Regions from separate parts of the Pseudogulbenkiania sp. FW507-F1 genome, predicted to be linked through region 2. Evidence: predicted binding sites of a transcription regulator. Region 2 holds the regulator's gene; each other region holds the start of a gene.

Region 1 (5,288 bases), on a different contig from region 2:
GCTCCGGCGCCATGTAGCTCGGCGTGCCCGGCACCGCACCGTCGCGGTCGACGGTGAGCCCGGGGCAGTACGCCACGCCCAGGTCCAGCAGGCGCAGCTTGTCGTCGTGATCGATATGGACGTTTTCCGGCTTGACGTCGCGGTGCACGATATTGAGCCGGTGCAGCGCCGCCAGTGCGCGCGTCAGGCGCAGGCCGATTTTCACCACCTCGCTCGGACCGATGCTGCCGCCCTCGCGCTGGCGCCGTTCGGCCAGGTTTTCGCCGGCGTACCAGCGCAGCAGGTAGTAGAGGTGCTGGCGTGCCGGCAGCGGTTTAACCTCGGCGAAGTAATGCGCGGTCAGGCGTTTCTGCAGCCACTCCTCGACCAGCAGCGCCTGCTCGGCCTGGCTGTCGCCGGCCAAGGTCGGCGGCAGCGTCTTCATCACCCAGCGCTTGCCCGCGCTGTCGAGCACGCGGTAGGCGAGCCCGGACGGGGCGTCGTTCAACACCGCCTCCACGGTGAGGCAGTCGAACTCCTGCCCCGGCTTGAGCCGCGGCGGCAGCGACTGGAAGGCCCCGCGCGCCAGCTCGTCGCCGAGGTTGGCCGAAGGCAGGCCGTCGACGCGCAGCACGATGGCCGACAGGTTGTCGCCGGAGCCGGCGGCGATGGCCTCCTCCACCAGCACCTGGGCCGCGCGCTGCGGATCGACGTGCAGCCGCAGCACTTCGTCCAGGCGCTTGTCGGGCAGCGGCCCCCACACCCCATCGCTGACCAGCAGGAACACGTCGCCCTCGGCCACGTCGCCGTCGAGGAAGTCGGCCATGACGTGCTCGTCGAGCCCCATGGCGCGCTTGAGCACGTGGCGCATCGAGGGCTCGTCCCAGACGTGGTCGGTGGTGAGGCAGAACAGCCGGCCGCCGGTGAGGCGGTAGAGCCGGCTGTCGCCGACGTGCGCCACGGTGAAGCGCCGGCCGCGCAGCACCAGTGCGGTCAACGTCGCCACCAGCGTCTTGCCCTGCGAGCGCAGCCAGCGGTTGTGCGCGGTCAGCAGGCGATCGAGCGCGGTGCCGACCTCCCAGGTTTCCGGCGTGGCGTAGTAGTCCGCCGCCACCGCGCGCACGCTGGACTGGGCGGCGAGCTTGCCGTCGGCGCAGCTCGACACGCCGTCGGCCAGCACGAACAGCGCCCCCTTGCTGGTCAAGAGGCCGGCCTCCGGCGTCACGCAGGCCAGCGCATCCTCGTTGCGCGGCTTGGGGCCGGCATCGGTGGCGTGACCGACGGTCAGGGCGAGCGACATGGTCGAATCCTTGTTCCCATCCGCCTCGGCGATGGCGTCGGCGGATGAGGGTGGTCAGTGTGCGAATCTCTCGCGGGCCACTCTGGGCCGGCGAGAGATCCGCTCAGCGCGCACCGGCCGTCCCTACCCGGAACAGCTGGCGCGCGGGTCCTCCTGTTCGAACTATACCCGGGCCGAGGTCACGCTGGCCGCACCCCAGGTGGTGCGCCAGCGCAGCTTGACGCTGTGCAGGCCGAACCAGGCCACCAGGCCCAGGCTGGCGAACAGCCACAGGCCGATCTGGTAGTTGCCGGTGGATTGCTTGACGAAGCCGAGGCCCGCCGCCAGCAGGAAACCACCGATGCCGCCCGCCATGCCGACCAGGCCGGTCATCACGCCGATTTCCTTGCGGAAGCGCTGCGGCACCAGCTGGAACACCGCGCCGTTACCGCAACCGAGCGCCAGCATGGCACCGACGAACAGCGCCAGCGCGGCGTAGGCCTGCGGCAGGTTGAAGCCGACCACGCCCAGCATCAGCGCGGCGATGGTGTACATCACCAGCAGGGTGCGGATGCCGCCGACGCGGTCGGCCAGCGCGCCGCCCAGCGGGCGCATCATCGAACCGGCGAACACGCAGGCGGCGGTGTAGTAGCCGGCGGTCACCGCGTTCAGGCCATACTGGTCGTGGAAGTAGCCCGGCAAGGCGCCGGCCAGGCCGACGAAGCCGCCGAAGGTCATGCTGTAGAAGAACATGAACCACCAGCTATCCTTGTCGCCCAGCACCTTGAGGTAATCGGCCAGCGACTTGGCCGGCGCGCGGTTGGGCGCATTCTTGGCCAACAGACAGAACACCACGAACACGATCGACAGCGGGATCAGCGCGAAGCCGAACACGTTCTCCCAGCCGTAGACCGAGGCCAGCCCCGGTGCCAGCAAGGCCGCGAACACCGTGCCGGAGTTGCCGGCGCCGGCGATGCCCATCGCCTTGCCCTGGTGCTCCGGCGGATACCACTGCGACGCCAGCGGCAGCGACACCGCGAACGAGGCGCCGGCCACGCCGAGGAACAGGCCCAGCAGCAGCGCCTGGTGGAAGGAGTGGATGCCGAAGTGCCAGGCAGTGCCCAGAGCCGCGATCACCACCACCTGGCCGACGATGCCGGCGGTCTTGGGCGACAGGCGGTCCACCATCAGGCCAATGGCGAAACGTAGCACCGCGCCCGCCAGGATCGGCGTGGCCACCATCATGCCGCGCTGCTGCGCGGACAGCGACAGGCTGTCGGCGATCTGGATCGCCAAGGGCCCGAGGATGTACCAGACCATGAAGCTCAAGTCGAAGTAGAGAAACGCGGCCAGCAGAGTGGGCCAGTGCCCGGCCTTCCAGAAACTCTTGTTCATGTACCTTCTCCCGATATCGATGCGAACCAGTCGCCGCGCAAAAAAAAACGTCCGCCGCCGCGCAGTGTTGGCTGCGTGGTAGCGGACGCCGTTGTCCGTCTCAGGCGAAAGACCCACATTGGTCTCCCCCTGCCATCCGGCGAACCTGGCCTTCGTTGGCCCGGCGTGCCGGAGCTGAATTGTTCGAGGTTGATATAGCAACTAGCGTGCCAGCCACGAAAGCCGCGCCAGGTGGGCCTTGGCGCCGTCGCACGCGGTCTGGCGCACTGCACAAGTGCGCCGATGCACCAGCCGGGCACATCGGCGCCCGCGCCATGAAAAAAGCGGGGAAGACTCTCGTCTTCCCCGCCCTCCATTACCACCCAAAGTACATAGGGCCTGTTTCAGTAGGCCAGCGAGCCAAAGCAGGTTGAGTGCCGCCAGCGTCCAGGAACCCGAATGTACCCTGACCACATGAGGATTCCGTATCGCTGAGCGAATCTCCGAAGGAGATGCGCAGGCACAGCAGCCTGATGCAATAGGTTCACGCTGCCGGTCGCAGATGCTTCTGATACAAAAACTCCAGCACCGCGCTGCGATAGCCGTGGTAGGCACTGTCGTTGGCCAGCGCCAGCCGCTCACGTGGACGCGGCAGCGCCACTTCGAGAACCTCGCCGACGGTGGCGGCCGGGCCGTTGGTCATCATCACGATGCGGTCGGAGAGCAGCACCGCCTCGTCCACGTCGTGCGTCACCATCACCACGGTGGCCCGGGTGGCCTCGACGATCTTCACCAGCTCGTCCTGCAGATTGGCGCGGGTCAAGGCATCCAAAGCGCCGAACGGCTCGTCCATCAGCAGCACCTTGGGCTCCATCGCCAGCGCGCGGGCAATGCCGACACGCTGCTTCATGCCACCCGACACCTCGTGCGGGTACTTGTCGCTGGCGTGGCTCAGGTTGACCAGCGCCAGCGCCGCCTCGCAGCGCGCCTTGAGTTGGACCTTGTTCTCGCGCTGGCCAAACACTTTCTCCACCGCGAGGTAGATGTTGCCGTAACAGGTCAGCCACGGCAGCAGACTGTGGTTCTGGAACACCACGGCACGCTCCGGCCCCGGCCCGTCGATCTCGCGCCCGCCGCACAAGGCGATGCCGGCATCGGGGTCGTACAGCCCGGCGACGATGTTGAGCACGGTGGATTTGCCGCAGCCGGAGTGGCCGATCAGCGACACGAACTCGCCCTGGCGGATGGTCAGGTTTACATCGCGCAGCGCCACGAAACGGCCCTGGCGACTAGCGAAGCTCTTGCCCACGCCTTGCAATTCGACGAATTTTTCCATGACTCACACTCCCTGACCGAAGCTGAAGCGGCGCGCCAGCAGGATCAGCGCCTGCTCCAGCAAGAGCCCGACCAGCCCGACGATGAAGATGGCGATGATGATGTGCTCGACGTTGAGGTTGTTCCACTCGTCCCACACCCAGAAGCCGATGCCGACGCCGCCGGTGAGCATCTCGGCCGCCACGATCACCAGCCAGGCCACGCCGATCGACAGGCGCACCCCGGTCAACACGTGCGGCAACACCGACGGGAACAGGATGGTGGTGAACACCTTGAACTCGGACAATCTCAGCACGCGCGCCACGTTGAGGTAATCCTGCGGCACCGCACGTACCCCGGCGGCGGTGTTGAGGATCATCGGCCACACGCTGGAGATGAAGATCACCCAGATCGACGCCGGGCTCGCGGCCTTGAACACCAACAGGCCGATCGGCAGCCAGGCGAGCGGCGAAACCGGTCGCAGCAGGCTGATCACCGGCGCGAACATCGCCGAGACGAAGGCGAAGCGGCCGAGGATGAAGCCGGCGGGAATGCCCACCAGCGCCGCCAGGCCGAAGCCGATGCCGACGCGCCCGAGCGAATTGAGGATGTTCCAGCCCACGCCCTGGTCATTCGGCCCGTTGCGGTAGAACGGATCGGCGAACAGCAGCTTGGCCGATTCCCAGGTGGACAGCGGCCCCGGCAGGCCGCCGCGCGACTTGGCAACCACGGCCCAGACCAGCACCAGCAGCGCCAGCCCCAACAGCGGCGGCACCACGGTCTTGATCGCCTGCACCAGCAGGCGCACGGCGGGCGAGGTGTCGGCCGATTCCAGCGACGGGAAACGGCGTTTCGACGCGGTGCGCGCCGGCAGTGTCTGTTCCACGGTCTTGCTCTCTGTGCCGCTCACGACACGGGCTTCATGCTTGATGGCTTGCATGGTGGTTCTCCCCTATTCCGTGGCTCAGGCGCGAATCTTGAACGAAGCGGCGTAGCCTTTCGGGTCCTTGCCGTCCCACACCACGCCGTCGATCAGCTTGGCCGAGCGCATATCGGAACGCGGCAGCGCGACCTTGGCGAGCGCAGCGGCTTCCTTGTAGAGCGCGATCTGGTTGATCTGTCGCGCCACGCCCAGGTAGTCCGGATCGGCCTTCAGCAAGCCCCAGCGCTTGTGCTGGGTGAGGAACCACATGCCGTCGGAGAGATACGGGAAGTTGACCCTGCCCTCGTCGAAGAACTTCATCAGGTGGGGGTCTTGCCACTTCTTGCCCAGGCCGTCTTCGTAGGAACCAAGGAAGCGCCCCTCGATGACCGGCTCCGGCGCGTTGACGTAGGCCTTGTC
Region 2 (5,288 bases):
GCATCGCCTGGTCGTTGGCCTTGACCAGGTGGATGATCAGCTTGAGCACCTTCTTCGGCCGCACCGCGGTTTCGCCGAAGATGGTGCGGATGTTCAGGATGCCCAGGCCGCGTACTTCGAGGAAGTCGCGCAACAGCGGCGGGCAGCGCCCTTCCAGGGTTTCCGGCCCGATGCGGTAGAGTTCCACGGCGTCGTCGGCCACCAGGCCGTGACCGCGCGAAATCAGTTCCAGCGCCAGTTCGCTCTTGCCCATGGCCGAATCGCCCATGATCAGCACGCCGATTTCCAGCACGTCGAGGAACACTCCGTGCAGCACGGTCGAGACCGCCAGCGCGCGCGCCAGATAGATGCGCAGCACATCCATCAGGTAGGGGCTCTCCAGCGGCGTGGTCATCAGCGGCACGTTGTGGGTGTGGCAGTAGTCGCGCAGCAGCTTGGGCACCGGCTGGCCGTTGGCCACCATCACCACCGACATGCTTTTGTGGAACAGCTGGTCGAGCGCGGTCTTGGCGGCCGACTGTTCCAGGCGGTCGAGGTACTCGACTTCGGCCAGGCCCAGCACCTGCACCCGGTTGGGGTGGATGAAGTTGAGGTGGCCCACCAGCGCCAGCAGCGGACGCTGCTCGTCGTTGCCGATCAGGTTGTCGGCTCCGCCGGTCCCGGCAACCCAGCTCAGGTTCAGTTTGTGCTGGTTGTCGTGGTAGAGCTTGCGAACGCTTATGCTAGGCATTGGGAGACCATTCGGTCAGCAGGGTGTAGAGCTCGTCGGCATTCTGGGCGGCGAGCAGTTTTTCGCGCAGCGGCCGGCTGGAGAAAAGTTGGGCCAGTTCCGACAGCACCTGCAGGTGCAGGTCGGTGGCCTGTTCCGGCACCAGCAGCACGAACAGGATCTGTACCGGCTTGCCGTCCGGGGCGTCGAAGGGAATCGCCGATTTGAGGCGGATCAGTACGCCGGCCGCCTCTTTCAGACCACGGGCGCGGCCGTGCGGAATGGCCACACCTTGCCCGAGCCCGGTGGAACCGAGCTTCTCGCGGGCGAACAGGCACTCGAACACTTCACTGCGCGCGATGCCGCGGGTGTTCTCGATCAGGAGGCCTACCTGCTCGAAGACGCGCTTCTTGCTGGCCACGTCGAGGTCGAGCAGGACGTTGTCCCGAGTTAGGATTTTGCCGATCAGGCTCATAGGGGTCTGTTGAGAGCTGCCAAAAACCCGACGATTCTAGTTGCTTTGGTGTGACAGAGAAAGGACTGTGCAAAGCAAAGCGGGAACCTGATGGTTCCCGCTTTATCAATCAAGGGCTTAGAGTGTGGCTTCTGGTGCCGGGGCCGGTGTCGGAATGGCCCGGTGTTCGCTCAGCTTTTCCTTGTGCTTGAGAACCTGTCGATCCAGCTTGTCCATCAGGAGGTCGATGGCGGCGTACATGTCCGACTCGGTGGCTTCGACGTGGATGTCTTTGCCGGAGAGATGGACGTTGACCTCGGCCTTCTGGACCAGCTTGTCCACGGACAGGGTCACCGCCACGTCGATCACGTGGTCGACATGACGGGTAATGCGTTCGAGCTTGCTTTCGATGTAATCACGCAGCGGTTGGGTAACGTCGAGGTGGAGACCGGTTACTTTGAGGTTCATACCTTACTCCTTCTTGTGTTGGCTGCCCGGCGGATGCTGCCGGGCATGCTGATGATTCAATCCAAGGTCAGAGGACCTTGCGCAGATTGACCGGTGGAATCTGCATGGCTTCACGATACTTCGCTACGGTGCGTCTTGCAACCTGTATGCCCTGTTTCGCGAGCTCGTCGGCCAGGGCGCTGTCGGAGAGGGGTTTGGCGCGGTTTTCGGCGTCGATCATCTGGCGGATGTGCGCCTTGATGGCGGTGGCCGAGCACTCGCCGCCGCTGTCCGTTTCCAGTGCGCTGCCGAAGAAATACTTCAGCTCGAACAAGCCGCGCGGGCACAGCAGGTATTTCTGCGTCGTCACACGGGAGACCGTGGATTCGTGCAGTTCCAGCTCATCCGCAATGTCGCGCAGGATGAGTGGACGCATGGCTACTTCACCGTGTTCAAAGAACGCTTGCTGTCTTTCGACTATAGATTCCGCCACTTTCAGGATAGTGTCAAATCGTTGCTGAATATTCTTCACCAGCCATTTTGCCTCCTGTAGACGCGAGCTCATTTCACCGCCGCCGCCGCGGTTTTCGCTGAGCATCTGGGCGTACATCTGGTTGACGCGCAGGCGCGGCACGGCGGCGTTGTTGAGCTCGGCGCGCCAGCGCCCCTTGACGCGGCGCACGGCGATATCCGGGATGATGTAGCGGGTGTCGTCGACGCCGAAACCGGAGGCCGGGCGCGGGTTGAGGCGGGCGATCAGGGCCTGGGCCTGCTTCAGTTCGGCGTCGCTGACGTCGAAGAGACGCTTGAGCCGGGTGTAGTCGCGATTGCCGAGCAGGGTCAGGTGCTCGCGGACGATGGCATGCGCCAGGGCCTTGCCCAGGGTGCTGTCGGGCAACTGGGCCAGCTGCAGCGCCAGCGATTCGGACAGCGAGCGGGCGCCGACCCCCTGCGGTTCGAACTGCTGCAGCAGTTTCAAACCGAACGCCAGTTCGTCTTCCTCGATGCCCAGTTCCAGCGGCAGCGAGGCGGCCAGTTCCTGCAGGTCGATCGTGAGGTAGCCGTCTTCGTCCAGTTCCTCGATCAAGAGCTGCACGATGGCGCAGTCGCGCTCGGGCAGGGCGATTTCGCCCAGCTGCGCCAGCAGGTGTTCGCGCAGCGTGACCGGGCGCGGCACGTTAGCCATCGGGTCGTAATCGTCGCCGTCTTCACCGCGCCGGCTGCCGCTGCCCCAGTCGGTGAGTTCGCCGCTGCTGTTGTCCTCGCGTTCCGGTTCCTGGCGTTCGGGCTCGGCCTCGCCGCCAGCGGTCTCGGCCGGGGCGCTGTCGGCGACGGGCTCGTCGCCCCGTTCCAGCAGCGGGTTGTCCTGCAGGAAGCGCTCGACTTCGGTTTGCAGGTCGACGGTGGACAGTTGCAGCAGCCGGATCGACTGCTGCAGTTGCGGGGTCAGCGTGAGCTGCTGCGAGACCTTGAGCTGTAGCGACTGCTTCATGGCGGTTACAGGTGGAAATGTTCGCCCAGGTAGACCTGGCGAACTTTTTCATTGTCGACGAGGGCCTGCGGTTTGCCGGAGGCCAGCACGGCGCCGTCGCTGATGATGTAGGCGCGGTCGCAGATGCGCAGCGTTTCGCGCACGTTGTGGTCGGTGATCAGTACGCCGATGCCGCGCTCCTTGAGGAAGGAGATGATCTTCTGGATGTCGATCACGGCGATCGGGTCGACCCCGGCGAAAGGTTCGTCGAGCAGGATGAAGCGCGGGCGGGTGGCCAGCACGCGGGCGATCTCGACGCGGCGGCGCTCGCCGCCGGACAGGGCCAGCGCGTTGCTTTCCCGGAGGTGGGCGATGTTGAGGTCGTCCAGCAGCAGCGTCAGTTCCTGTTCCAGCTCCTCGCCCTTGAGGCCGGCGATCTCGAGGATGGCGCGGACGTTTTCGTCCACGGTCATCTTGCGGAAGATCGATGCTTCCTGCGGCAGGTAGCCCAGCCCGAGGCGGGCGCGCTGATGCATCGGGAAGTGGGTGATGTCCTGCTGGTCGAGCTGGATGCGGCCGTCGTCGGCGCTGACCAGGCCGACGATCATGTAGAAGCTGGTGGTCTTGCCGGCGCCGTTGGGCCCCAGGAGGCCGATCACCTCGCCGCTTTCAATGTTGAGCGAGACGTCCTTGACCACGGTGCGCTTCTTGAAGCGCTTCTTCAGCCCGGTGACGTTCAGTACGCTGGCGTTCATGGCTGCTGTCCGGTGGTTTGCGGTTGCAGGATGACGGTGATGCGGCCCTTGTTGGGACCGGTGGCGGCGCCGCCCTTGACCTGGTAGGTCTGGCTCTGGGTGTTGTAGGTGATGACGTCGCCGATCACCAGGTCTTCGCCGCGCTTGACGCGGGCGTTGCCGGTGAGCACGGCGGTGTTGGTGATGCCGGTGTAGTCGAGGCGGCTGGCCTGGCCTTCGATGTATTCGTCCTTGCCGTCCATTTTCTGGCGGAAGGTGACCACCTTGCCGGTGGCCTGCACCGTCTGGTTGCCCTTGTCGTCGCGGGTGACGACGACGCGGTCGGCGTTGACGCGCAGCGTGCCCTGCGTCACCACGACGTTGCCTTCCCACACGGTGTGGCCTTTGAGCTGGTCGAGGGTGCCGCTGTTGGCGTTGATTTCGATTGGTTTGCTCTGGTCGGCTTTTTCCGCCAGAGCGGCCGTGGCGCTGCACAGTCCGGCCAGCACGGCCAGCGTCAGGGTGAATTTATTTCGCATAGACGACCCTTGCATTCGAGAGCAGTTTCAGCAGGCCGGCGCGCTGGTCGTAGGTGAAGCCGACCGAACGGGCTACCGACGTGCCGTAATGGATGGTGACCGGGGCCGCGGAGCGGGCCAGACGCTTGTCGAGGTCGACGTACATCACCGAGGTGTCGACGCGGGTTTCCGGGCGCTGCGCGTCGGCCGGCTTGAACAGCGTCACCTGGCGGTCGAAGAAGGCCTGGCGGGTCTTGTTGTTGTAACGACCGGTCTGGCCGCGCACGTCGTACTGCAGCACGCCGGCGGCGAAGACCTGCAGCGTGGGGGCGTCGAAGAACAGGTCGTCTTTGCCCGGGTACTGCCACATGCGCTGGGCGCTGAGCTGGTCTTGTACCTTGCCGGTGGTGTCGTAGCGCAGGGCGGTGAAGTGCTCGGCGACGAATTCGGGCTTGTTCGGGTCGAGCGCGCGCGTCTCCGGCGTCCAGCGCGAGATCTGGTCGAGCCAGAACGTCAAGAGGCCGGTCAGGGCCAGGAGGACGATGGGAAATAGCCGCTGGGCGCGCAGGATCATGCCAGGTACCTGTTCATCACCTCATCGAAGCTGCCCTGGGCCTGCATGATGAGCTCGGAGAGTTCGCGCACAGCGCCCTGGCCGCCGCCGAAGCCGGTGACGTAGTGGGCGTTCTGGCGCACCAGGCTGGGGGCGTCGGGCACCGCCACAGCGAGACCAACGCGGCGCATCACCGGCAGGTCGACCACATCGTCGCCGATGTAGGCGCAGGCGTCGGCGTCGACGCCGGCCTGGGTGAGCAGGGTCTGAAACGCGCCGACCTTGTTCTCGACGCCCTGGAAGTAGTAGTCGATGCCCAGCCCGCGCGCGCGGTGCTCGACGCAGCGCGCGGCGCGGCCGGTGATGATGGCGAGCTTGACACCGGTGCTCTGCAGCATCTTC
Region 3 (5,288 bases), on a different contig from region 2:
ATCTTCTGGATGGAGCCCTCGAAGGCGCCGATCACGCGCGAGGCGACGAAAGCGGTGCACAGGTTGATCGCCAGCCAGGCCCAGCGGTTCTTCACCGAGTCGATCACCGGGGCGAACAGGTCTTCCTCTTCCTTCAGACCAGCCAGGTTGAGCACTTCGCTTTCCGACTCTTCGCGGATCACGTCGACCATCTCGTCCACGGTCAGACGGCCGATCAGCAGGCCCTTGTCGTCGATCACCGGCGCCGTCACCAGGTCGTAGCGTTCGAACGCCAGCGCGGCGTCGGCGGCCTCTTCCTCGGGATGGAAGGTTACCACCTCGGTAGCCATCACCTCCTGCACCTGGGCGTCCGGGTCGGCGACCAGCAGCTTGCGCACCGGCAGCACGCCCTTGAGCACGCCCTCCTCGTCGGTCACGAAGATCTTGTCGGTGTGCGACGGCAGTTCGTCGAAACGGCGCAGATAACGCAGCACCACCTCGCAACTGACGTCGGCGCGGATCTTGACCAGCTCGAAGTCCATCAGCGCGCCGACCCGGTCCTCGTCGTAGGACAGCGCGGACTGCAGTTGGGCACGCTCCTGCTCGTCGAGGCTGCCCATGACCTCGTACACCACCTGGCGCGGCAGGTCGGCGGCAAGATCGGCCAGTTCGTCGGTGTCGAGCTGCTCGGCGGCGGCCACCAGCTCGTGCTGCTCCATCGACTCGATGAGGGTTTCCCGCACCGCGTCGGAGACTTCCAGCAGGATTTCGCCGTCTTGCTCGGCCTTGACCAGATCCCATACCAGCAAACGGTCTTCGAGCGGCAGCGCCTCCAGAATGTGGGCGACGTCGGCGGGGTGGAGCTGGCTCAGCTTGTGCTGCAGTTCGACCAGGTTCTGCTTGTGAACCAGGTTCTCGACCAGGTCGTGCTTTTCCATCTCCTGGCGATGGACCAAGTCTTCGACCAGCCGGTGGCGCTCGATCAGGCGCTGCACCTGGCTCAGGTTTTCCTGCAGACGATCAGTGGGTTGTTTCTTTTCGACAACCGTCATGCACGCCTCCTTCCGCCTCAGCGGAAGTGCACGCGCACTGCGGTCCTGAAGGCGGGGATTATTCGATAATAGAGTAACGGGATTTCGTTACAGGATAACTGGGTAAGTCCATGCGTTAATGCCGTGCGCGGCACGGCCAAACGAAAAGAAAGGCGGGATTCTAGCACGTGAAGGCCCCGGGTTCCAGCCGGAAACCCGGGGAAAACACGCCGGATCAGGGCAATTCGGCGTAGGAAAGGCGGCGCTGGATGATATGCGCCTTGCGCGCCAGGCCGCGCGCTCCGCGGTGCTCGTCGTAATAGCGCGGATTCGGCACCATGGCGGCCAGCCTGGCGGCTTGCGACGCGGACAGGTTGCTGGCTCCGGTGCGGTAGTAGTAGCGGGAAGCCGCCTCGGCGCCGAACACCCCGTTACCCCATTCGATCACGTTGAGGTAGATCTCGAAGATACGCCGCTTGTCCATCACCGCTTCCAGCATCACCGTGATGACGGCTTCTTCCAGCTTGCGCCAGGGAGTCTTGTGTCCGGACAGGAACAGGTTCTTGGCCAGCTGCTGGCTGATGGTCGAGCCGCCGGCGACAATCTTGCCCCGTTTCATGTTCTTCTCGAAGGCACTCTCGATGCCGTCCCAGTCGAAGCCCTCGTGGTCGACGAACTTGGCGTCCTCGGCGGCGATGATGGCGCGCTTGAGGTTGGCCGAAATGCGCTGATACGGCACCCACTTGTGGTGCAGCTCGGCGTCCGGGTTCTCTTCCTGCAGGCGCGCCAGCTGCTCGTTCATGAAGGCGCTGGCGGACGGGTTGTTGGTGCGCCAGTACAGCACGTGCCCGAAAATCCACAGGTTATACAGCACAAGGGCGGCCACCAGGGCCGCCCCGATCTTGAGCAGGAGACGCATCAGGCCAGCACGTCTCGCAGCATGTTGGTGACCTTGCGGGTTTCCGGCTGCACGCCGTGCCAGATCGAGAACGATTCGGCGGCCTGCTCGACCAGCATGCCCAGGCCGTCGGCCAGCATGCCGGCGTTTTCCGACTGGGCGCGCTTCAGGAACGGCGTCAGGCCCTTGCTGTAAACCATGTCGTAGGCCAGAGTGCGGGCGGTGAACACGCCGTACGGGACCGGCGGCAGCTCGTTGCTGAGGCTGGTCGAGGTGGCATTGATCACCAGGTCGAAGGTCTTGCCTTCCAGTCCTTCATATCCGGTGGCGTTGATCTCGCCCCAGGCGGCAAACTGGTGCGCCAGCGCCTCGGCCTTGATCAGGGTGCGGTTGGCGATGGTCAGCGCGGCCGGCTTCTGCTCCAGGATCGGCGCCAGCACACCGCGCACCGCGCCACCCGCGCCCAGGATCAGCACGCGCTGACCGGCGATCGGGAAGTCGAGGTTTTCGACGATGTCGCGCACCAGGCCGACGCCGTCGGTGTTGTCGCCGTAGACCTTGCCGTCGCGGAAGGTCAGGGTGTTCACCGCCTCAGCGGCGCGCGCGCGCGCGGTCAGTTCGGTTGCCATGCGATAGGCGTTGCCCTTGAACGGTAGGGTGACGTTCATGCCCTTGCCGCCCGCCGCGACGAACTCGGCGACGACCTGATCGAACTTGTCGAGTTCGGCGAACAGCTTCTCGTACTGGATGTCGAGCTGGCAGGCGCGGGCGAACTCCGTATGGATGAACGGAGACTGACTGTGGGAGATGGGGTTGCCGATGACGGCGTAACGGTCGGTCATGATTCTGCTTTCTCGATATTGCTCAACGACGGCCAATACGCTTGCAGCGCGCGGCGACGTCATTAATGGTAATTCTTTCAACTCTGCACTTTGCCGCGAAGCCCGACAAACATCAACCATTTATCCCTGAATCCAGGGCAAACCACGCCCTTTCCAACCATTGATCCGGCCGCGGTGCTGCTCGGCGTCCTTGTCGCCCTCGAATCCTTCCAGCACGTTGTAAACCGTGGCGTAGCCCGACGCCGTGGCCAGGCGCGCGGCTTCGTCGGAGCGGGCTCCGGAACGGCACAGGAACAGCACGACCTTCTCCTTGTCCACCTGCTGCATCAGCTGATTGGCAAAATTCGGGTTGGGCACCATGCCGGGAAAGCTGCGCAATTCGATGCGCAGCGCGTCGGGCACCACGCCGACGAACTGCCATTCGGCCTGGCTGCGCACGTCGACCAGCACCGCTTCGGGAATGCCCTGCAACAGTTCATACGCCTCGTCCGGCGTCACCGCGCCGGCATAAGGCAACCCTTGGGAACTGCCGCGCTCGCCGGCCCGGTGCAGAATCTCGTTGATCTTGCTCATCATCACTCTCCTTGCAAGGGGATTACATTATTTGTTTACAGTGATTATCGGGAAAGCCCCGCTCCGGCGCAAACCATGCCGAATGCACCAATATCGAGCATGGCAATAATGTGACGCACCAAACCGGAGCCTGCCATGGCACGTGCAAGTCCGGCGAGGCTTGTGCCACAATGGGCAAGCCCGCCGGAACGGGCTGGCACGCTTCCTGCTAGTTTTAGTCGCAAACCCTTAGTACAACGCATACTCTGATGCACGTAGCCCAACAGGAGAACACCATGGCGGTTGCAGACGTTTTGAAACTGATCAAGGACAACGACGTCAAATTTGTAGATCTTCGCTTTACCGATACCCGCGGTAAAGAGCAGCACGTTTCCATCCCGGCCCACGTCGTTCTCGATGACGGCGAAGAGTGGTTCGAGCACGGCCACGCTTTCGATGGCTCCTCGATCGCCGGCTGGAAAGGTATCCAGGCTTCCGACATGCTGCTGATGGCCGACCCGGCCACGGCCAAGATCGACCCGTTCTACGACGAGCCGACCGTGTTCATGTCCTGCGACGTGATCGACCCGGCCGACGGCAAGGGCTACGACCGCTGCCCGCGCTCCATCGCCAAGCGCGCAGAAGCCTACCTGAAGGCTTCCGGCATCGGTGACACCGCCTACTTCGGTCCGGAACCGGAATTCTTCGTGTTCGACTCCGTGACCTGGGGCGCCGACATGTCCGGCTGCCACGTCAAGATCCAGGCTGAAGAAGCTGCCTGGGCGTCCGCCGAACAGTTCGAAGGCGGCAACATGGGCCACCGTCCGGGCGTGAAGGGCGGCTACTTCCCGGTTCCGCCGGTCGACTCCTCGCAAGACCTGCGTTCCGCCATGGTGCTGCTGCTGGAAGAACTGGGCGTGCCGGTCGAAGTGCACCACCACGAAGTGGCTACCGCCGGCCAGAACGAAATCGGCACCAAGTTCAGCACCCTGACCCAGCGTGCCGACTGGACCCAGATCCTGAAGTACGTGGTGCACAACGTGGCCCACAGCTACGGCAAGACCGCCACCTTCATGCCGAAGCCGATCGTCGGCGACAACGGCTCGGGCATGCACGTGCACCAGTCGATCTGGAAAGACGGCGTGAACCTGTTCGCCGGTGACGGCTATGCCGGCCTGTCCGAAACCGCCCTGTACTACATCGGCGGCATCATCAAGCACGCCAAGGCGCTGAACGCCATCACCAACCCGGGCACCAACTCGTACAAGCGTCTGGTTCCGCACTACGAAGCGCCGGTGAAGCTGGCCTACTCCGCCAAGAACCGCTCCGCCTCGATCCGTATCCCGCACGTGGCCAGCCCGAAAGGCCGTCGTATCGAAGCCCGCTTCCCGGATCCGTTGGCCAACCCGTACCTGTGCTTTGCCGCGCTGATGATGGCCGGTCTGGACGGCATCCAGAACAAGATTCACCCGGGCGATGCCGCCGACAAGAACCTGTACGATCTGCCGCCGGAAGAAGACAAGCTGATCCCGACCGTGTGCGCCTCGCTCGACGAAGCCCTGGCCGCGCTGGACGCCGACCGTGAGTTCCTGACCCGTGGTGGCGTGTTCTCCAACGAGTGGATCGACGCTTACATCGAACTGAAGATGCAGGAAGTGAACCTGACCCGCATGACCACCCACCCGGTGGAATTCTCGATGTACTACAGCCTGTAATTCACGGCCCGTACCCGAATCGAACGGCAGCCTCGGCTGCCGTTTTTTGTTTTTCTGCCCAGCTGCACGGCCCGCCGGCGGGCGCCGGCTTATCCCCATGTGACGGATGACGCGGATTTGCTTATGATGAAATCACCTATCAGGATAGACCATGCAGGTTTCCCCCCACCCATGAAGACCATGATTTTCGGCCTGTTGCTGGCGTGCAGCCTGGCGCAGGCGCAGACCATCTACAAGTACGTCGACCCCAGCGGTCACGTCACCTTCTCGA
Region 4 (5,288 bases), on a different contig from region 2:
TTCCGCAATATGTCCCAGCGTGCGGCGGAAATGCTGCGCGACGATCTCGAGGCCAAGGGGCCGGTCAAGCTGTCCGAGGTGGAAGCCGAGCAGAAAGAGATTCTCAAGGTGGTGCGCAAGCTCGCCGACGACGGCCAGATCGTGTTAGGCAGCAAGGGCGGTGATGAAGGCCTCGTCGAGTAACACCATCATTCCGGGGGAGCAAGTCACGGAGTGGCGCACCTGGTCGCCAGCCAGCTTCCAGGAGGAGGCGCCGTCGCCCCTCGACGGCAGTGAGGGTGAGGCTGATCCCGTCGCTTCCGAGGACGAGGCGCTGCTGACGGGAGACGATCCCGACCCGGTGGCAGAAGGCGAGGCCGATCCCGCTGACGAGGTTCCTGCCAGCTCCTACCCGACCGCCGCCGAGCTCGAGGCCATTCATCAGGAGGCGTGGCAGACCGGTCACGAGGCCGGCCTCGCCGAAGGGCGCCAGCAAGGACATGCCGAAGCGCTGGCCGAGGCCTCCACCGCGTTTGCCCGGCATTGGGAGCCTCTGCAGGCTCTGGCCGACCAGTTTGCCGAGGGGCTCAACCGGATCGAGGCCGACATGGCGCACGATCTCCTGTCGTTCTCGGTCGGCCTGGCCGAGCGGCTGGTGGCGGCGCATCTGGCCTGCGATCCTTGTGCCATCGAGTCGCTGCTGCGCCAGGCCATGTCGGACCTGCCGGCTTCGCTGGGGCAGGCGCGCTTGCGCGTCAACCCCGCCGATCTGGAGGTGGCGCGCACCTTCTTGCAGCAGGAGACCCCGGAGACCGTCTGGCAGTGGCTGGCCGATCCATCCATCGCGCGCGGCGGCTGCATTATCGACACGGCCCAGTTGCGGCTGGACCTGACCCTGGCTGCCCGCCTCGAGGCGCTGAAGTCCGCCCTGGGATTGGAGCCGTCCGCCAATGACTCACCCTCTGCTTGAGCGCCAGCGGCGCTTCCTTGCCGATTGCCGTGCTGTCGCCGATCGCACCCCGCTGTGGTCGACGCGCGGCAAGCTGGTGCGTGTTACCGGCATGGTGATGGAGGCTGTCGGCCTCAAGCTGCCGGTGGGGAGCGCCTGCTCTGTGGCGCTGCCGGATGGCGGCCGTGTCGAGGCGGAGGTGGTCGGGTTTGCCGGCGACAAGGTGTTTCTGATGCCGCTGACCAATGTTCAGGGTCTGTTGCCGGGCTCCGAAGTGCGGCCGCTGGCGATGCAGCATGCCCCGGCCTTCGGCCAGGCGACGGTGCCGCTCAGTCTCAATGGGGCGGCCGGGAGGCAGGTTCCCGTCGGCTTCAATCTGCTGGGGCGGGTGCTGGATTCCCTCGGGAGGCCGCTCGACGAGAAGGGGCCGCTGCAGCCGGAAGCCTACTTCCCCTTGTACAGTCAGCCGCTCAACCCGCTGGAGCGCTCGCCGGTACGCGATGTTCTGGACGTCGGTGTACGTGCCATCAACGGCCTGCTGACCGTGGGGCGCGGCCAGCGCCTGGGCCTGTTCGCCGGCTCCGGCGTCGGCAAGAGCGTGCTGCTGGGTATGATGGCGCGCTTCACCAAGGCGGACATCGTGGTGGTGGGTCTGATCGGGGAGCGGGGGCGCGAGGTCAAGGACTTCATCGAGAATATTCTTGGCGAGGAAGGGCGCGCCCGCTCGGTGATCGTGGCCGCACCGGCCGATACCCCGCCGTTGATGCGTCTGCATGGCGCCGCCTACGCCACGGCGCTGGCCGAGTACTACCGTGAGCAGGGGCTCGACGTGCTGCTGTTGATGGATTCGGTAACGCGCTACGCCATGGCCCAGCGCGAGATCGCGCTCGCCATCGGCGAGCCGCCCGTCACCAAGGGCTACCCGCCATCGGTGTTTGCGCGCCTGCCGCAACTGATCGAACGCGCCGGCAATGCCGCGCGGGGTGGCGGGGCCATCACCGCGTTTTATACCGTGCTGTCCGAGGGCGACGACCAGCAGGATCCGATCGCCGATGCCGCCCGTGCCATTCTCGATGGCCACTTCGTGCTGTCGCGCGAGTTGGCCGAAGCCGGCCATTACCCGGCCATCGATATCGAGCAGTCGATCAGCCGGGTCATGGTCGACGTGGTAGCTCCGCGCCAGATGGACCTGGCGCGGCGTTTCAAACAACTCTACTCCCGCTACCAGCGCAACCGCGACCTGATCAGCGTCGGCGCTTACGTAGCCGGCTCCGACCCGATGCTGGATGAGGCGATCCGGCGCCAGCTGCCGATGGTCGGCTTTCTCACCCAGCCGATGCACGAATCCCACGGTTATGACTCCTGTCTTGAGCAGTTGGCCACGACCCTGGCGTAGTGAGCGCAGCCGATGAAGCCCAGCAAGTACGCGTTACTGGTCAGGTTGGCCGAAGAAAAGCAGGAAGCCGCCGCCGAGCGTATGCGGCAGGCCCAGGCCCGTCTGGCGGAAGCGCTGTCGCGACTGGATCAACTCGATGCCTTTCGTAACGAGTATCGCCAACGGCTGCTGCAGGGCGGAGGGCAGGGTATGGCGGTGTCGCAGTGGCAGGATTTCCATCGCTTCATAGCGCGGTTGGACGAGGCCATGGCCACCCAGCAGACCGAGGTCGACCGCTGCAAGCAGACCTTTTTGCTGGCGCGGCAGGCCTGGAACAACGAGCGCAAGCAGTTGAAGGCGTTCGAAACGCTGATCGAGCGCGAACGGGCGAGGCAAGAGGCGCTCGAAGCCAAGCGCCAGCAGAAGCTGAGCGACGAGTTCGCCACCCGGCGTTTCTGGGACAAGCAGCACGAGGACTAGGCTGCCGGTGTGCTGACCAAGGTGCGGCGCCGGGTGCGGCTCCGTGACGTGAGGTGCCTGCAATGTCCTGGCCCGGAACTTGCTTTTTTATGGCCATCATTTAGCTGGAAGCCCATGGCCATGACTATTTCCATTCTTTCCCCGGCCGCGAGCGCCAAGGCCGTGGCCGTCCAGAGCGGCACCTCGGCCGCCGGCGTTGTTGCGGAAGGTTCCCCGTTCGCCGGTCTGTTCGGTCTGCAGCTGAGCCAGCTCGCCGCGCTGTCGCCGGCCTCCTCCGGCACCGAGTCAGACGGGGAGGGGGCAGGCAACGTCAAGAAATCGGCCAAGAAAGCCCCGTTGTCGGATGAGCCGGTGCTCGCTGGACCGGTCATGGCCTTGCCTACGGTGCCGCCGACCATTACCCCGGAACTGAAGCAGGGTCTGCAACTCGGGAAGGGCGACGCGTCGCCGGCGGACGAGGCGCAGCAGGAGTTGCTGACCGCGCTGAAGGGCGACCGGCATGCGCTGCCGGGGGCGCAAAATTTGCCGGTGGACGGCGCGGCGCAAGGACAATTCTTGCCGGTTCACGCTTCGGCCACTGGCGCGGCGCATGCGGCGGCTGAAGCCGGCCAGGCCAAGGTGCTGGCCTTGCCGCTGCCGATCAGCGACAGCAACTGGGCCAAGTCCATGAGCGAGCAGATGCTCTCGCTGGTCAGCGTGAAAGCCGACAAGGCACAGATCCAGATCAATCCACCCGAACTCGGCCCGATCGATGTCACGCTGAAACTCAACCATGACCAAGTTCAGGTCACGTTCAGTGCGACCACTCCGCAAGCGCGCGAAGCCGTGGAAAACAGTCTGCCCAAGCTCGCCTCGATGCTGGCGTCGAGCGGCTTGCAGCTGGCCGACGCTCAGGTTTCCAGTGGCCAATCCGGCGACCCGCGCCAGTTCCAGCGTCAGGCCAAGGCCGCGCGCCAGCAGGAAGACGCCCCTGCAGAGGGTAATGACACCTTGTCGCTGATCAATAAGGCAAGGAATGTCTTGAGCATTTTTGCCTGAATCCGGGTGGGCAACCCATCATGGGCGGACGGGATGGAACCGTGCCCCCCATAAAATGACGAATAACACGTCGAATTTGTCATTCGCCTCTATCCAGTCTGCTGCGATTTCTGGAAAATAGCATAAAGAGATCGCTTACTATTTGAAGACTGCAAGATACGGATTGAGGTTTATGGCGGAAGAAAAGAAAGCCGAAAAAAAATCGGGAGGCGGCGGCAACAAGCTGATGATCGTTGTCATCGCTTTGCTGCTGCTGGTTCTTGTTGCCGTCGGGGGGCTGGCCGCCTACATGTTCACCAGCCTGCATGCACCGGCTGGCGACGCTCATGCCGAACAGACGGCCGAGAAGCCCAAGAAAAAGAAAGACGGCCCGCCCATCTTCGAAAAACTGGACACCTTCGTCGTCAACCTGGCCGGCAATGGCGGAAACATGCTGCAGGTGGACATGCAGGCAGAACTCGCCAGCGAAGAAGCCAAGAAAAAATTCACCGAGTACATGCCCAAGATCCGCAGCGCGCTGATTCTGCTGCTGTCGTCCAAGTCATCGGATGAGCTCTCCACACCGGAAGGCAAGGTGAAGCTGAAGGCTCAGGTCAAGAAGATCATCAACGAATCGATGGACGCGGGCGAGGAGCAGCCGGTGGAAAACATCCTGTTTACCGCTTTCATCATCCAGTCGCAGTAACGCCATGGCCGACGATATCCTCTCCCAGGACGAGGTCGATGCCCTTCTGCGGGGTGTCACGGGAGAAGAGGCCGAGGACGACAGCGGCCAGGACTCGCAGGGTGTTCGCACCTACGACATCGGTCGTCAGGAACGCATCGTGCGCGGGCGCATGCCGACGCTCGAGATCATCAACGAGCGTTTTGCCCGCAACCTGCGTATCGGATTGTTCAACTTCATTCGGCGCAACGCGGAAATCTCCGTCGGGCCGGTGCGGGTGCAGAAGTACAGCGAGTTCATCCGCAATTTGGTCGTGCCGACCAACCTCAACCTGGTTCACGTCAAGCCGCTGCGTGGCACCGGTCTGTTGATCTTCGACCCCGACTTGGTATTCCTGGTGGTCGACAACCTGTTCGGTAGCGACGGGCGCTATCACGTCCGTGTCGAGGGGCGCGACTTCACCCCCACCGAGCAGCGCATCATCCGCCGTCTGCTGGAGGTGGTGTTTACCGAGTACCAAAAGGCCTGGGAGCCGGTCTACCCGATCGAGTTCGTCTATCTGCGCTCGGAGATGAACACGCAGTTTGCCAATATCGCGACGCCGACCGAGGTGGTGGTGGCCATGACCTTCCACATCGAGATGGGCGCGGGCGGCGGCGAGTTCCACGTCTGCCTGCCGTACTCCATGGTCGAGCCGATTCGCGACGTGTTGTCGAGCACCATGCAGGCCGACCGTACCGAGGTGGACAATCGCTGGGTCAGCCTGATGTCGCGCCAGGTGCAGGCGGCCGAGGTCGATCTGG

What was found. The regulator sigma-54, encoded in region 2, starts transcription at its own class of promoters, with help from an activator protein. The targets are predictions, from matches to a motif close to CTGGCACGCTTCATGCTT.
Region 1: a site for sigma-54 is predicted at 2,849-2,866, ahead of AC3WG5_RS16490 (nitrate/nitrite transporter). Genes of this name have one in related genera too.
Region 3: a site for sigma-54 is predicted at 3,517-3,534, ahead of glnA (glutamate--ammonia ligase). Genes of this name have one in related genera too.
Region 4: a site for sigma-54 is predicted at 2,851-2,868, ahead of AC3WG5_RS05335 (flagellar hook-length control protein FliK). Genes of this name have one in related genera too.

The regions. Positions count from the first base shown of each region.
Region 1 is NZ_JBYSWM010000032.1:10,276-15,563, forward strand. Features, by position in the region: gene AC3WG5_RS16485 (bifunctional protein-serine/threonine kinase/phosphatase) at 1-1,279, opposite strand, end outside; gene AC3WG5_RS16490 (nitrate/nitrite transporter) at 1,442-2,653, opposite strand; gene AC3WG5_RS16495 (ABC transporter ATP-binding protein) at 3,177-3,968, opposite strand; gene ntrB (nitrate ABC transporter permease) at 3,972-4,886, opposite strand; gene AC3WG5_RS16505 (CmpA/NrtA family ABC transporter substrate-binding protein) at 4,911-5,288, opposite strand, start outside.
Region 2 is NZ_JBYSWM010000020.1:7,632-12,919, reverse strand. Features, by position in the region: gene hprK (HPr(Ser) kinase/phosphatase) at 1-730, opposite strand, end outside; gene ptsN (PTS IIA-like nitrogen regulatory protein PtsN) at 723-1,184, opposite strand; gene hpf (ribosome hibernation-promoting factor, HPF/YfiA family) at 1,302-1,631, opposite strand; gene AC3WG5_RS13455 (RNA polymerase factor sigma-54) at 1,699-3,102, opposite strand; gene lptB (LPS export ABC transporter ATP-binding protein) at 3,108-3,836, opposite strand; gene lptA (lipopolysaccharide transport periplasmic protein LptA) at 3,833-4,354, opposite strand; gene lptC (LPS export ABC transporter periplasmic protein LptC) at 4,344-4,907, opposite strand; gene kdsC (3-deoxy-manno-octulosonate-8-phosphatase KdsC) at 4,904-5,288, opposite strand, start outside.
Region 3 is NZ_JBYSWM010000007.1:60,458-65,745, forward strand. Features, by position in the region: gene mgtE (magnesium transporter) at 1-1,031, opposite strand, end outside; gene mtgA (monofunctional biosynthetic peptidoglycan transglycosylase) at 1,246-1,929, opposite strand; gene aroE (shikimate dehydrogenase) at 1,929-2,750, opposite strand; gene AC3WG5_RS06285 (rhodanese-like domain-containing protein) at 2,871-3,326, opposite strand; gene glnA (glutamate--ammonia ligase) at 3,599-5,017, shown strand; gene AC3WG5_RS06295 (DUF4124 domain-containing protein) at 5,189-5,288, shown strand, end outside.
Region 4 is NZ_JBYSWM010000006.1:30,723-36,010, forward strand. Features, by position in the region: gene fliG (flagellar motor switch protein FliG) at 1-183, shown strand, start outside; gene AC3WG5_RS05320 (flagellar assembly protein FliH) at 164-949, shown strand; gene fliI (flagellar protein export ATPase FliI) at 930-2,324, shown strand; gene fliJ (flagellar export protein FliJ) at 2,337-2,783, shown strand; gene AC3WG5_RS05335 (flagellar hook-length control protein FliK) at 2,904-3,821, shown strand; gene AC3WG5_RS05340 (flagellar basal body-associated FliL family protein) at 3,994-4,506, shown strand; gene fliM (flagellar motor switch protein FliM) at 4,511-5,288, shown strand, end outside.